Regions from separate parts of the Mycobacterium sp. NGS18 genome, predicted to be linked through region 2. Evidence: riboswitches for the same ligand, from Rfam matches in the RefSeq annotation. Region 2 holds a riboswitch; each other region holds the start of a gene.

Region 1 (3,271 bases), on a different contig from region 2:
AAGCCTTATCCACGTCGTCTGCAACGAAGACGGTCGTCGGCGCGTCAGGCTCGGGGAACTGGGCCGGACCAGGCTCATGGCCGTGCTCCCGGCACTGCGATTCGTAAAAATCTTTCAGGCCAGCCGGATTCGCCTGAGCGAGAAATCCCAGACCGTGCCGGGCGGCACGGACGGCCGCCGCCGCGCTGCCGCCGGCGATCATGATGTGCGGGCCACCCGGTGTCACACCGGCCGGGGTCACATGGATTCGGCGGCCCTCATAGCGGACCGGCTCACCGCGCAACAGCGCCAGCAGCAGGCTCAACTTCTCATCGGCCAGCGTTCCGCGGGTGCCGATTTCGATGCCGAAGTGCTCGTACTCCTGCGCGCGGTGACCGAGTCCGAAGGCATAGGCGACGCGCCCATTGCTGATGATGTCGAGCACGCTCATGTCTTCGGCCAGCCGGACCGGATCCCAGAACGGCAGGACCACCGCGGCGAGCATGATCCTCAATGCCTCGGTGCGGGCGGCGATGGCCGTAGCCAGCACCAGTGGCGACGGCAGGTGATTGTCCTCGGTGCCGTGATGCTCGGACAGCACCGCGGCGATCGCACCGCGGGTCTCGGCCCAGGCGCACATTTCGATGGCCGCGGCGTACAGCTCAGCGCGGGGTGCAGCCGACACCGGCGCCCGCATGTCGAAGCGAAGCGTGAACATGTGCCGGCAACTCCTTCGGGCGTCCGGCCGACTATAACCTAATATTTGTTCTCATACCCATGAACGGACCGAGCGCGCCGTACGCCGGCCACATGTACGGTCGAAGCCATGGCGCGCATTGTGATCATCGGCGGCCACGGCAAGGTCGCCCTGCTACTCAGCCGCATCCTGACCGAACCCGGCGGTTCAGCGAGGCTCGACGAAGGAGAGGCGAAGCTGGGACCGCCGCATGAACCGAGCGGTTCAGCGAGGCTCGACGAAGGAGAGGCGAAGCTGGGACCGCCGCATGAACCCGGCCACGAGGTCAGTTCGGTGTTCCGCAATCCCGACCACTCCGAGGAGGTCGCGGTGACGGGGGCGATTCCGGTGGTGGCCGACATCGAGCAACTCGACACCGCCGCGCTGGCCGACCTGTTGGCCGGCCACGATGCGGTGGTGTTCTCCGCCGGCGCCGGTGGTGGCGACCCGGCCCGCACCTACGCCGTCGACCGCGACGCCGCCATCCGCACCATCGACGCCGCCGCGCAAGCCGGCATCCGGCGCTTTGTGATGGTGTCCTACTTCGGCGCCGGTCCTGATCACGGCGTGGCGGAAGACGATCCGTTCTACCCGTACGCGCAGGCCAAGGCGGCCGCCGACGCCCATCTGCGGGCTACCGATCTGGACTGGACGGTGCTGGGGCCGAGTCGGCTGACCCTGGAGCCGGCGACCGGCCGGATCGATATCGGCCCGCACACCGGCAAAGGTGAGGTGTCCCGGGGCAATGTCGCGCTGGTGACCGCGACCTGCCTGACCGGCACCTCGACGATTCGCCGCACCATCGAGTTCAACGACGGGCAGGCGCCCATCCCGGAGGCTCTGGCAGCCCTTCAGGGCGATTGACGGGTAACGTCGACCACGCAACTGGTTTGCCGACATCGCCGGTAGTAGTGGCGCCGTTGGCATCGAGCGCGACGCGGTTTTCCGTGGAGCGCGAGAGGGAACCCGGTGAGAGTCCGGGACTGTCCCGCAGCGGTATGCAGGAACGACCGCCGTCAAAGGCACTGGTCAGGGGTTCGCCCGCGACTGGGAAGCGACGGCCACTAGGAGCACCCCGGTGCGCGCCTGCGAGTCCGAAGACGTGCCTGTTGTGTCGAGCGCGCCGCGCCCGGCGGATCAACGCCTCGCGGAATGGGCGTCTGGTTTTTCAGCGTTATAGTGCGTTAAATTGCACGGAACCGGATTGGCTGGACGACCGCCGGCGGAGACCCACCCTCTGGATCAAAGGATCGCATCGTGACCGTTCAACCCTTTACCGCCACCGTTCTCGGATCTCCGCGAATCGGGCCGCGCCGCGAACTCAAGCGCGCCACCGAGAGTTACTGGGCCGGCCGGATAGGACAAGACGAACTGAAGAAGGTCGCTGCCGGCCTGCGCCGCGACACCTGGGCACAGTTGGTCGCCGCTGGTCTGGACTCGGTGCCGGTGAACACGTTCTCCTATTACGACCAGATGCTCGACACCGCGGTGCTGCTCGGTGCGCTCCCGCAGCGGGTCGCCGGGGTGGCCGACGAGCTGGACCGTTACTTTGCCGCCGCACGGGGCAACTCCGAGATCGCCCCGCTGGAGATGACGAAGTGGTTCGACACCAACTACCACTACATCGTTCCGGAGATCGGCCCGGACACCAAGTTCGCGCTGAATCCGGCCAAGGTGCTCGCTGAGTTCAAAGAGGCTGCCGAGCAAGGGGTTCCGGCTCGCCCGGTGATCATCGGTCCCATCACCTTCCTGCAGCTGAGCAAGGCGGTCGACGGTGCGCCGGCGCCGATCTTCCGCCTCGACGAGCTGACCGACGTCTACGCCGAGCTGCTTTCCAAGCTGGCCGAAGCCGGGGCCGAGTGGGTGCAGATCGACGAGCCGGTGTTGGTGACGGACGGCGCCCCGGACGCCCCGGCGCTGGCCGAACAGGTCTACAGCCGCCTCGCCGGTGTGGCGGGCCGGCCGGCGATCTTCGTCGCCACCTACTTCGGCGACCCGGGCGGTGCGCTGGCCGCGCTGGCCCGGACCCCGGTCGAGGCGATCGGCGTGGACCTGGTCTACGGCTCGGTGGACTCGGTGGCCGCAGTTCCGGAGTTGGCCTCCAAGACCCTGGTCGCCGGTGTCGTCGACGGCCGCAACATCTGGCGCACCGACCTGGAGGCCGCGCTGGCGAAGCTGGCGACCGTGCGGGGGTCGGCGGCTGCGGTGGCGGTATCCACGTCGTGCTCGACGCTGCATGTCCCCTACTCGCTGGCGTATGAGGCCGATTCGGCGCTGGACGACAACCTGCGCAGCTGGCTGGCATTCGGCGCCGAGAAGGTGACCGAAGTGGCCGTCTTGTCTCGGGCCCTGGCCGAGGGCCGCGACGCCGTAGCCGACGAGATCGCCGCATCCCAGGCCGCGGTGGCCTCGCGCAAGTCCGACCCGCGGCTGAACAACGCCGACGTGCGTGGCCGGATCGCGACGATCACCGCGGCCGGCGCGCACCGCGGCAGCGCCGAGGCCCGGCGTGCCGCTCAGGACGAGCGGCTGCATCTGCCGCCGCTGCCGACCACC
Region 2 (3,271 bases):
AATGCGCCGGTAAGGCGATGACGATGTAGGAAGCCGGTGCGAATCCGGCGGTTCAGCGAGGCTCGTCGGAGTTGGCCCCAAGGGTCGGCGAAGGCGAGCCGAAGCTGGGACCGCCGCTTCAATTCCGGAGCGGTCCCGCCACTGTGATCGGGCGTGAATTCACCCCGAGAGCCAGATACTCACGTCGTCGCATCCTGCGATTCGGGGCGGGGACCCCAGAGAGCTGGCAACCGTGACGACGCCGATTTGGATAGCGTCTCCACCGGAAGTCCATTCCACATTGCTGTCGGCCGGCCCCGGTCCCGGTCCGCTGTTGGCGTCGGCGGCGGCGTGGATCGCGCTGAGCACCGAGTACGCCGAGATTGCCGACGAACTGGCGGGGCTGCTGGCTGCGGTGCAGACCGGGGCGTGGCAGGGCCCGTCCGCTGAGGCGTATGTGGCGGCCAATGCGCCGTATCTGGCCTGGCTGATCCAGGCCGGTGCCGCCGGGGCGGCGATGGCCGCGCAGCAGCAGACCGCGGCGACCGCCTACAGCAGCGCATTGGCGGCGATGCCGACGCTGGCGGAGCTGGCGGCCAATCACGCCACCCACGCGGTGCTGGTGGGCACCAACTTCTTCGGTGTCAACACCATCCCGATCGCGCTGAATGAGGCCGACTACGGCCGGATGTGGTTCCAGGCCGCCGCGGTGATGTCCACCTATCAGGCTGTCGCCGGAGGGGCGGTGGCATCGAGTCCGCAGACGGTGGCGGCGCCGCAGATCGTCAAGGCCGAATCGGCCGACGCCAGCCAACCGCAGCTGCCGCCGGACCGGCAGAACGACATCATGGAGTGGCTGCAGAACAGCGGCTACACCGATTTCTACAACAATGTGTTGCAGCCGATGATCAACGAACTGGCGGCCAACCCTTACTTCCAGTCGATTTTCGCCGGCTTCGATCCCTGGCTGCCCGTCCTGGGCAACCCGCTGAGCTTCTTCAGCCCCTACAACATCGCGTTCGCGCTGGGCTACCCGATGGACTTCGGGTCGTTCGCCGCCTACCTGTCGCAGACGTTCGCCTTCATCGCCGCCGACCTCACCGCGGCGTTCGCCTCCGGCAACCCGGGCACCATCGCCGCGACGCTGTTGTTCACCGCCGTGGAGGCGATCGGCACCATCATCACCGACGTGATCGCCCTGCTCAAAACGCTGCTGGAGCAGGCCCTCGTGCTGATCCCGGTCATGCTGCCGATGATGACCGCGGCGCTGGCGCCGCTGGCCGTGGCGCCGCTGGCCGGGCTGGCGGGGCTGTCCGGTCTGGCCGCCCTGCACGCCGTGCCGGTGCCGCTGATCCCGGCGCCGCCGCCGTTCGCCGGTCTGACGGTGGCGCCCACGCCACCGGTCCCGGCGCCCGCCCCGGCTCCTGCCCCGGCCCCGGCCCCCGCGCCGGCCCCGGCGCCTGCCGCGCCGGGGGCGCCACCGCCGCCGCCCGCCCCGCCGCTGACCCCGGTGGACGGCATGTCGTCGATGTACCTGGTTGCCGGCCTGGGCCAGCAGGCCCGTCGCGCGGCGGGCACCAGCGCCTGCCGCCGCAAAGCGCCCGAGCCCGACGCCGCCGAGGTGCCCGCCCCGGCGGCCGCCGCAGAGGAGCCGGCCAAGGCCCGCCGGCGCCGCAAGGCGAAGGCCGACATGCTGGGCCGCGGTTATGAATACATGGATCTGGAAGACGCCGCGAGCGCTGCGGGCCCGGCGGACGTGCTGCCCAGCGGACTCACCGCCCTGGCCGGGGATGCGTTCGGCGGCGGCGCCATCATCCCGATGACGCCGGGCACCTGGACCCGGGCGCAGCGCGAGCAGATGCCTTGACGCGTGCGATAATGCGCCGGTAAGGCAACGACGGTGCAGGAAGCCGGTGTAAATCCGGCACGGTCCCGCCACTGTGATCGGGGAGCGACCCTCAACAGCCACGGCTCTTTGCGGAGTTGGAAGGCGAGGCGAGCGTTGATCCGAGAGTCAGGACACTCACGTCGTCGCATCCTGCGACCCGGGGCGGTGTACCCCGAGAGAGCTGATCACTTTGACCGCGCCTATCTGGGTGGCGTCGCCTCCTGAGATCCATTCGTCCCTGTTGTCCGCCGGTCCCGGTGCCGGCCCGCTGCTTGCCTCCGCGGCGGCTTGGACCTCGTTATCCGTTGAGTACGCGGCGATCGCCGACGAACTGACCACACTGTTGGCCGCTGTCCAGGCCGGCGCGTGGCAGGGCCCGTCGGCAGAGTCGTTCATGGCCGCCAACGCGCCGTACCTGGCGTGGTTGGTGCGCGCCGGGGGTGATGCGGCCGCTACCGCCGTCCAGCAGCAGACCGCGGCCGCCGCCTACAGCAGCGCACTGGCAGCGATGCCGACGATGGCCGAACTGGCGGCCAACCATGTCACCCACGCGGTGCTGGTGGGCACCAATTTCTTTGGCGTCAACACGATTCCGATCGCGCTGAACGAAGCCGACTACGCCCGGATGTGGGCGCAGGCCGCCACCGTGATGACCGCCTACCAGGCGACAGCGGCCACCGCGGTGGCATCGACGCCGCAGACCGAACCGGCGCCCGCGGTGCTCAAGACGGCGGGAAGCGCCGATGCGACTCCGCCCCAGCCGCCGCAGTGGTTCCTCGACTTCGCGAAATGGCTCGAAGGACTCGTCCCCAGCCCGCCTTATCCCGACAGCGGCCAATACCCGCTGTATGCGGAGTTGTTGGCGTTCTTCGAGAAGATCGGGTTCACCGACATCGCCGACCCGCTGGCCCAGTGGTTCGCCAGCCTCTCCGGATCGTCGTGGCTGCCGCCGGCCGGGGTACCGGGATCGTGGTTGGGCTGGACCGGCAATCCGCTGAGCTACCTCAATCCGGCGTACCTGGCCTACATCCTGTCGGTGCCGCTGGATCCGGGTTCCTACATCGCGTTCACCAGCATCGTGATCATCGACGACCTGCTGGCGATCATGTACACGGCCCTGTTCAACCCGCAGGGCCTCGGTCTGGTCATCCCGTTGGCCATGGTCGAGATCGTCGGCGCCACAATCGGTAACACGGTCCAGGCGCTCAACTACCTGCTCACCCAGACGGTGCTGATCCCGGCGCTGCTGCCGGTGCTGGCCGGCTCGGCCGTGCTGGCTCCGGCGGGAGTACTCGGCGGCCTGGGGATCGGGGCGATGGCGCACCACCTGGCTGCCGCGGTCCCGCCGCCCCCGGCTCCGCCGCCCTCACCCGCACTGGCGATGGCCCAGCCGCCGGCGCCTGC
Region 3 (3,271 bases), on a different contig from region 2:
CGGGTGGTCAGGTTGTCGTCGGGCACCGTCAACGGTTGTCCTTGCGGCATCAGGCAGCTCCCTTTCCGGTGGCATCGCGAACGATGTCGGTCAGCGCCTCGGCACTCACCTGCGGCAGCGGGACGTATTCGGCCCGCAGCCGCTCAGCCAGGGAGCGTGCCAACCCGAGCCGCATCCGGCCGTTCTCGCAATCCACCACCACCGCCGAAAAGCCCTGTGATGCGAGCAGTCCGGCGGCCTGGCGGGACCGCTCGACCGGATCGGCGCCGGCGGTGGCCCGACCGTCGGTCAGCACCACCAGCAGCGGGCGACACGCCGGTTCGCGTAGCCGTTCCCGGCGGATCAGCTCGGCGGCTTCGAGCAGGCCCTCGGCCAGCGGGGTGCGGCCGCCGGCGGGCAACTCGTCCAGGCGCACCGCGGCGATCTCCACCGACCCGGTCGCAGGCAGCACCACTTCGGCCCGTGTATCGCGAAACGTCACCACCGCCACCCGGTCCCGGCGCCGGTAGGCGTCCAGCAGCAAGGACAAGATCGCGGTCTTGACGTGCCGCATCCGCTCGGCGGCGGCCATCGACCCGGAGGTGTCCACCACGAACAGCACCAGGTTGGCCTCCCGGCCCTCCCGGACGGCACGGCGTAGATCGCCGGCCTGCAGGATCATCCGGCCGTCCACCCGGCCGCGGGCGCCCTGATGTGGCGCGGCGGCCCGCAGCGTCTCCAGCAGGTGCAGCCCGCCCGTGGCGCCGGCGGCGGTGGCGCCCACCCGGCGTCCGGAACTGGTGCGGGCCCGGCTGCGCCGCCCGGCGCGGCCCGCGCCGACCCCGTCGACGGTGAAAAACCGTGCGCGGTAAGGGGAATCGGATCCGACGGTCGAGGTGGAGCCGGACCCACCCGGCGCCGGCCCGCCCGCATCCGGGGGTGGCGGGGCGTCGTTCCCGCCCTCCGGTGGGCCGTCCGGATCCGGCTCGGGCTCGGGACCGGAATCCTCCTGAGGCAGCAGCTCGTCGAGTTCGGCTTCATCGAGACCGGGGGCGTCGAACGGCTTGCGCCGCCGCCGATGCGGCAGCGCCAGCCGGGCGGCGACCCGCAGATCCTCGACGTTGACCGCGTCGCGGCCCTGCCATGCCGCATGCGCGACCGCGGTGCGGGCGCAGACGATGTCGCCGCGCAGGCCGTCCACATCGAACGCCGCGCAGATCTCGCCGATCTTGACCAGCGCGGCGTCGGTGAGCAGCACCCGCGAAAGCAGCTGCTGCGCAGTGTGAATCCGGGCGCGCAGCCGCTCCTCGGCCGCGGCGTACCCGGCCGCGAAACCCTCGGGATCGGCGTCGAAGGCCAACCGTCGGCGTACCGCCTCGGCGCGCACCGCCGGATCGCGCGGCGCGGAAACCTCAACGGTCAGCCCGAATCGGTCGAGCAGCTGTGGGCGCAGCTCGCCCTCCTCGGGGTTCATCGTCCCGACGATCACGAAGCGTGCCGCGTGGGTGACCGACACCGAGTCGCGTTCGACGGTCAGTCGCCCCATCGCGGCCGCGTCCAGCAGCAGGTCCACCAGGTGGTCGGCGAGCAGATTGACCTCGTCGACGTAGAGGATGCCGCGGTTGGCCCGGGCCAGCAGCCCCGGCTCGAACTCCACCACGCCGGCACCCAGCGCCCGCTCCAGGTGGATCGACCCCACCACCCGGTCCTCCGTGGCGCCGACCGGCAACTCCACCAGCCGCACCGGGCGGGTCTGCACGGCGGCGTCGGCGGGGAACGGGCCGTCGGGGGACAGCGGGTTGGCCTCGGCGGGATCGGAGGAGAACCGGTCGTCGGCGACCACGTCGATAGGCGGCAGCACCTGGGCCAGCGCGCGTACCAGCGTCGACTTGGCGGTGCCCTTCTCGCCGCGGATGAGTACGCCGCCGATGCTGGGGGAGATCGCGCTCAGGACAAGCGCCAGCGCCATGTCGTCGAGGCCGCCCGGGGCGTCCGGGTCGCCGCCGAGGACGGCAGGGAAGGGGTACAGCTGTTGCATTGAGGCTCCGCTCGTGATGCCCGGTGTTGGCAACGCGAAGCCGGTATTCGGACTGACCGAAGCGCTTCCCAATCAGCGGGAATGCGCCGCGGAACACCGTAGCGGGCCTGCGTCGGAGTCACACCGACTTCCCTGGCACTTCGCGCCGATACCCTAACACCAACCGAAAGGACACTCAGAGATGACTGCACCCGAAGCAGACCTGACCGGCTGGGTCCCAGCGCCGTTCACCGGCGGCGGTTTCACCCACGACGTGTACCGCAAGGGGCGTGGCCCCGGGGTGGTACTGATACCGGAGATCCCGGGAGTGCACCCCGGCGTGCTCGGATTGGGAAACCACCTGGTGGACAACGGCTTCACCGTGGCGATCCCGTCATTATTCGGCCAACCCGGTAAGGCGATCACACCCGGCTACGCGCTGAGCACGATCGCCCGTGCCTGCGTGACCCGGGAGTTCGCCGCGTTCGCCACCGACAAGCAACGTCCGGTCACCCAGTTCCTGCGGGCGCTGGCCCGCGACCTCAACGAGAAGACGCCCGGCAAAGGCGTCGGGGTGATCGGCCAGTGCTTCACCGGCGGTTTTGCGCTGGCGGCCGCCGTCGACGACGCCGTGCTGGCGCCGGTGCTCAGCCAGCCGTCCGTACCGATCCCGCTGACGCTCAAACAGCGCCGCGATCCGGGGCTCTCCGAGGTCGAGCTGGGGATGATCGCCGACCGCGCCGCCAACGACGGGCTGTGCGCGCTTGGCTTGCGGTTCAGCGAGGACAAGATGGCCCCCGGTGACCGCTTCGCGACGCTGAAGGCCCGGCTCGGGGACGCGTTCGAGGTGATCGAGATCGACTCCTCGCCGGGCAATCCGGACGGGCTGTCCCGGATGGCGCACTCGGTGCTCACCGACCAGGTCCGCGAGGTCGACGGGCACCCCGCCTACGAGGCGCGCAAGCGGGTGGTGCAGTTCCTCACCGAACGGTTGACATAGCTGTGCCCACCGCCGAACGCCTGGTGGTCCTCGGTATCGGCGCCGACGGCTGGGCCGGGCTGACAGAACCCGCGCGGGAGAGGGTGCTGGCCGCCGATGCCGTTATCGGTGCGCCGCGCCACCTGGCGATGCTGCCGGAATCACCCGGTCAGCAGCGCCACGATTGGCCGTCGCCGCTACGGGCCGGGTTGCCGGCGCTGGTCGACGGCCTGGCCGGCCGGCAGGTGGTTGCGCTGGCCTCCGGTGATCCGCTGCTGTCCGGGGTGGGCAGCACG

What was found. A riboswitch is a leader RNA that binds a small molecule or an ion and turns the genes downstream of it on or off. The one in region 2 is predicted to bind cobalamin.
Region 1: another riboswitch for cobalamin. It lies ahead of metE (5-methyltetrahydropteroyltriglutamate--homocysteine S-methyltransferase); the one in region 2 lies ahead of AC5Y31_RS17385 (PPE family protein).
Region 3: another riboswitch for cobalamin. It lies ahead of AC5Y31_RS18150 (magnesium chelatase subunit D family protein); the one in region 2 lies ahead of AC5Y31_RS17385 (PPE family protein).

What each region holds. Positions count from the first base shown of each region.
Region 1 covers NZ_JCALEC010000006.1:67,106-70,376, reverse strand. The annotation lists gene AC5Y31_RS13405 (LLM class flavin-dependent oxidoreductase) at 1-697, opposite strand, end outside; gene AC5Y31_RS13400 (NAD(P)H-binding protein) at 806-1,579, shown strand; cobalamin riboswitch at 1,641-1,839, shown strand; gene metE (5-methyltetrahydropteroyltriglutamate--homocysteine S-methyltransferase) at 1,973-3,271, shown strand, end outside.
Region 2 covers NZ_JCALEC010000010.1:14,446-17,716, reverse strand. The annotation lists gene AC5Y31_RS17390 (PPE domain-containing protein) at 233-1,846, shown strand; cobalamin riboswitch at 1,841-2,024, shown strand; gene AC5Y31_RS17385 (PPE family protein) at 2,058-3,271, shown strand, end outside.
Region 3 covers NZ_JCALEC010000011.1:4,612-7,882, forward strand. The annotation lists gene cobO (cob(I)yrinic acid a,c-diamide adenosyltransferase) at 1-50, opposite strand, end outside; gene AC5Y31_RS18150 (magnesium chelatase subunit D family protein) at 50-2,017, opposite strand; cobalamin riboswitch at 2,039-2,175, opposite strand; gene AC5Y31_RS18155 (dienelactone hydrolase family protein) at 2,199-2,996, shown strand; gene cbiE (precorrin-6y C5,15-methyltransferase (decarboxylating) subunit CbiE) at 2,999-3,271, shown strand, end outside.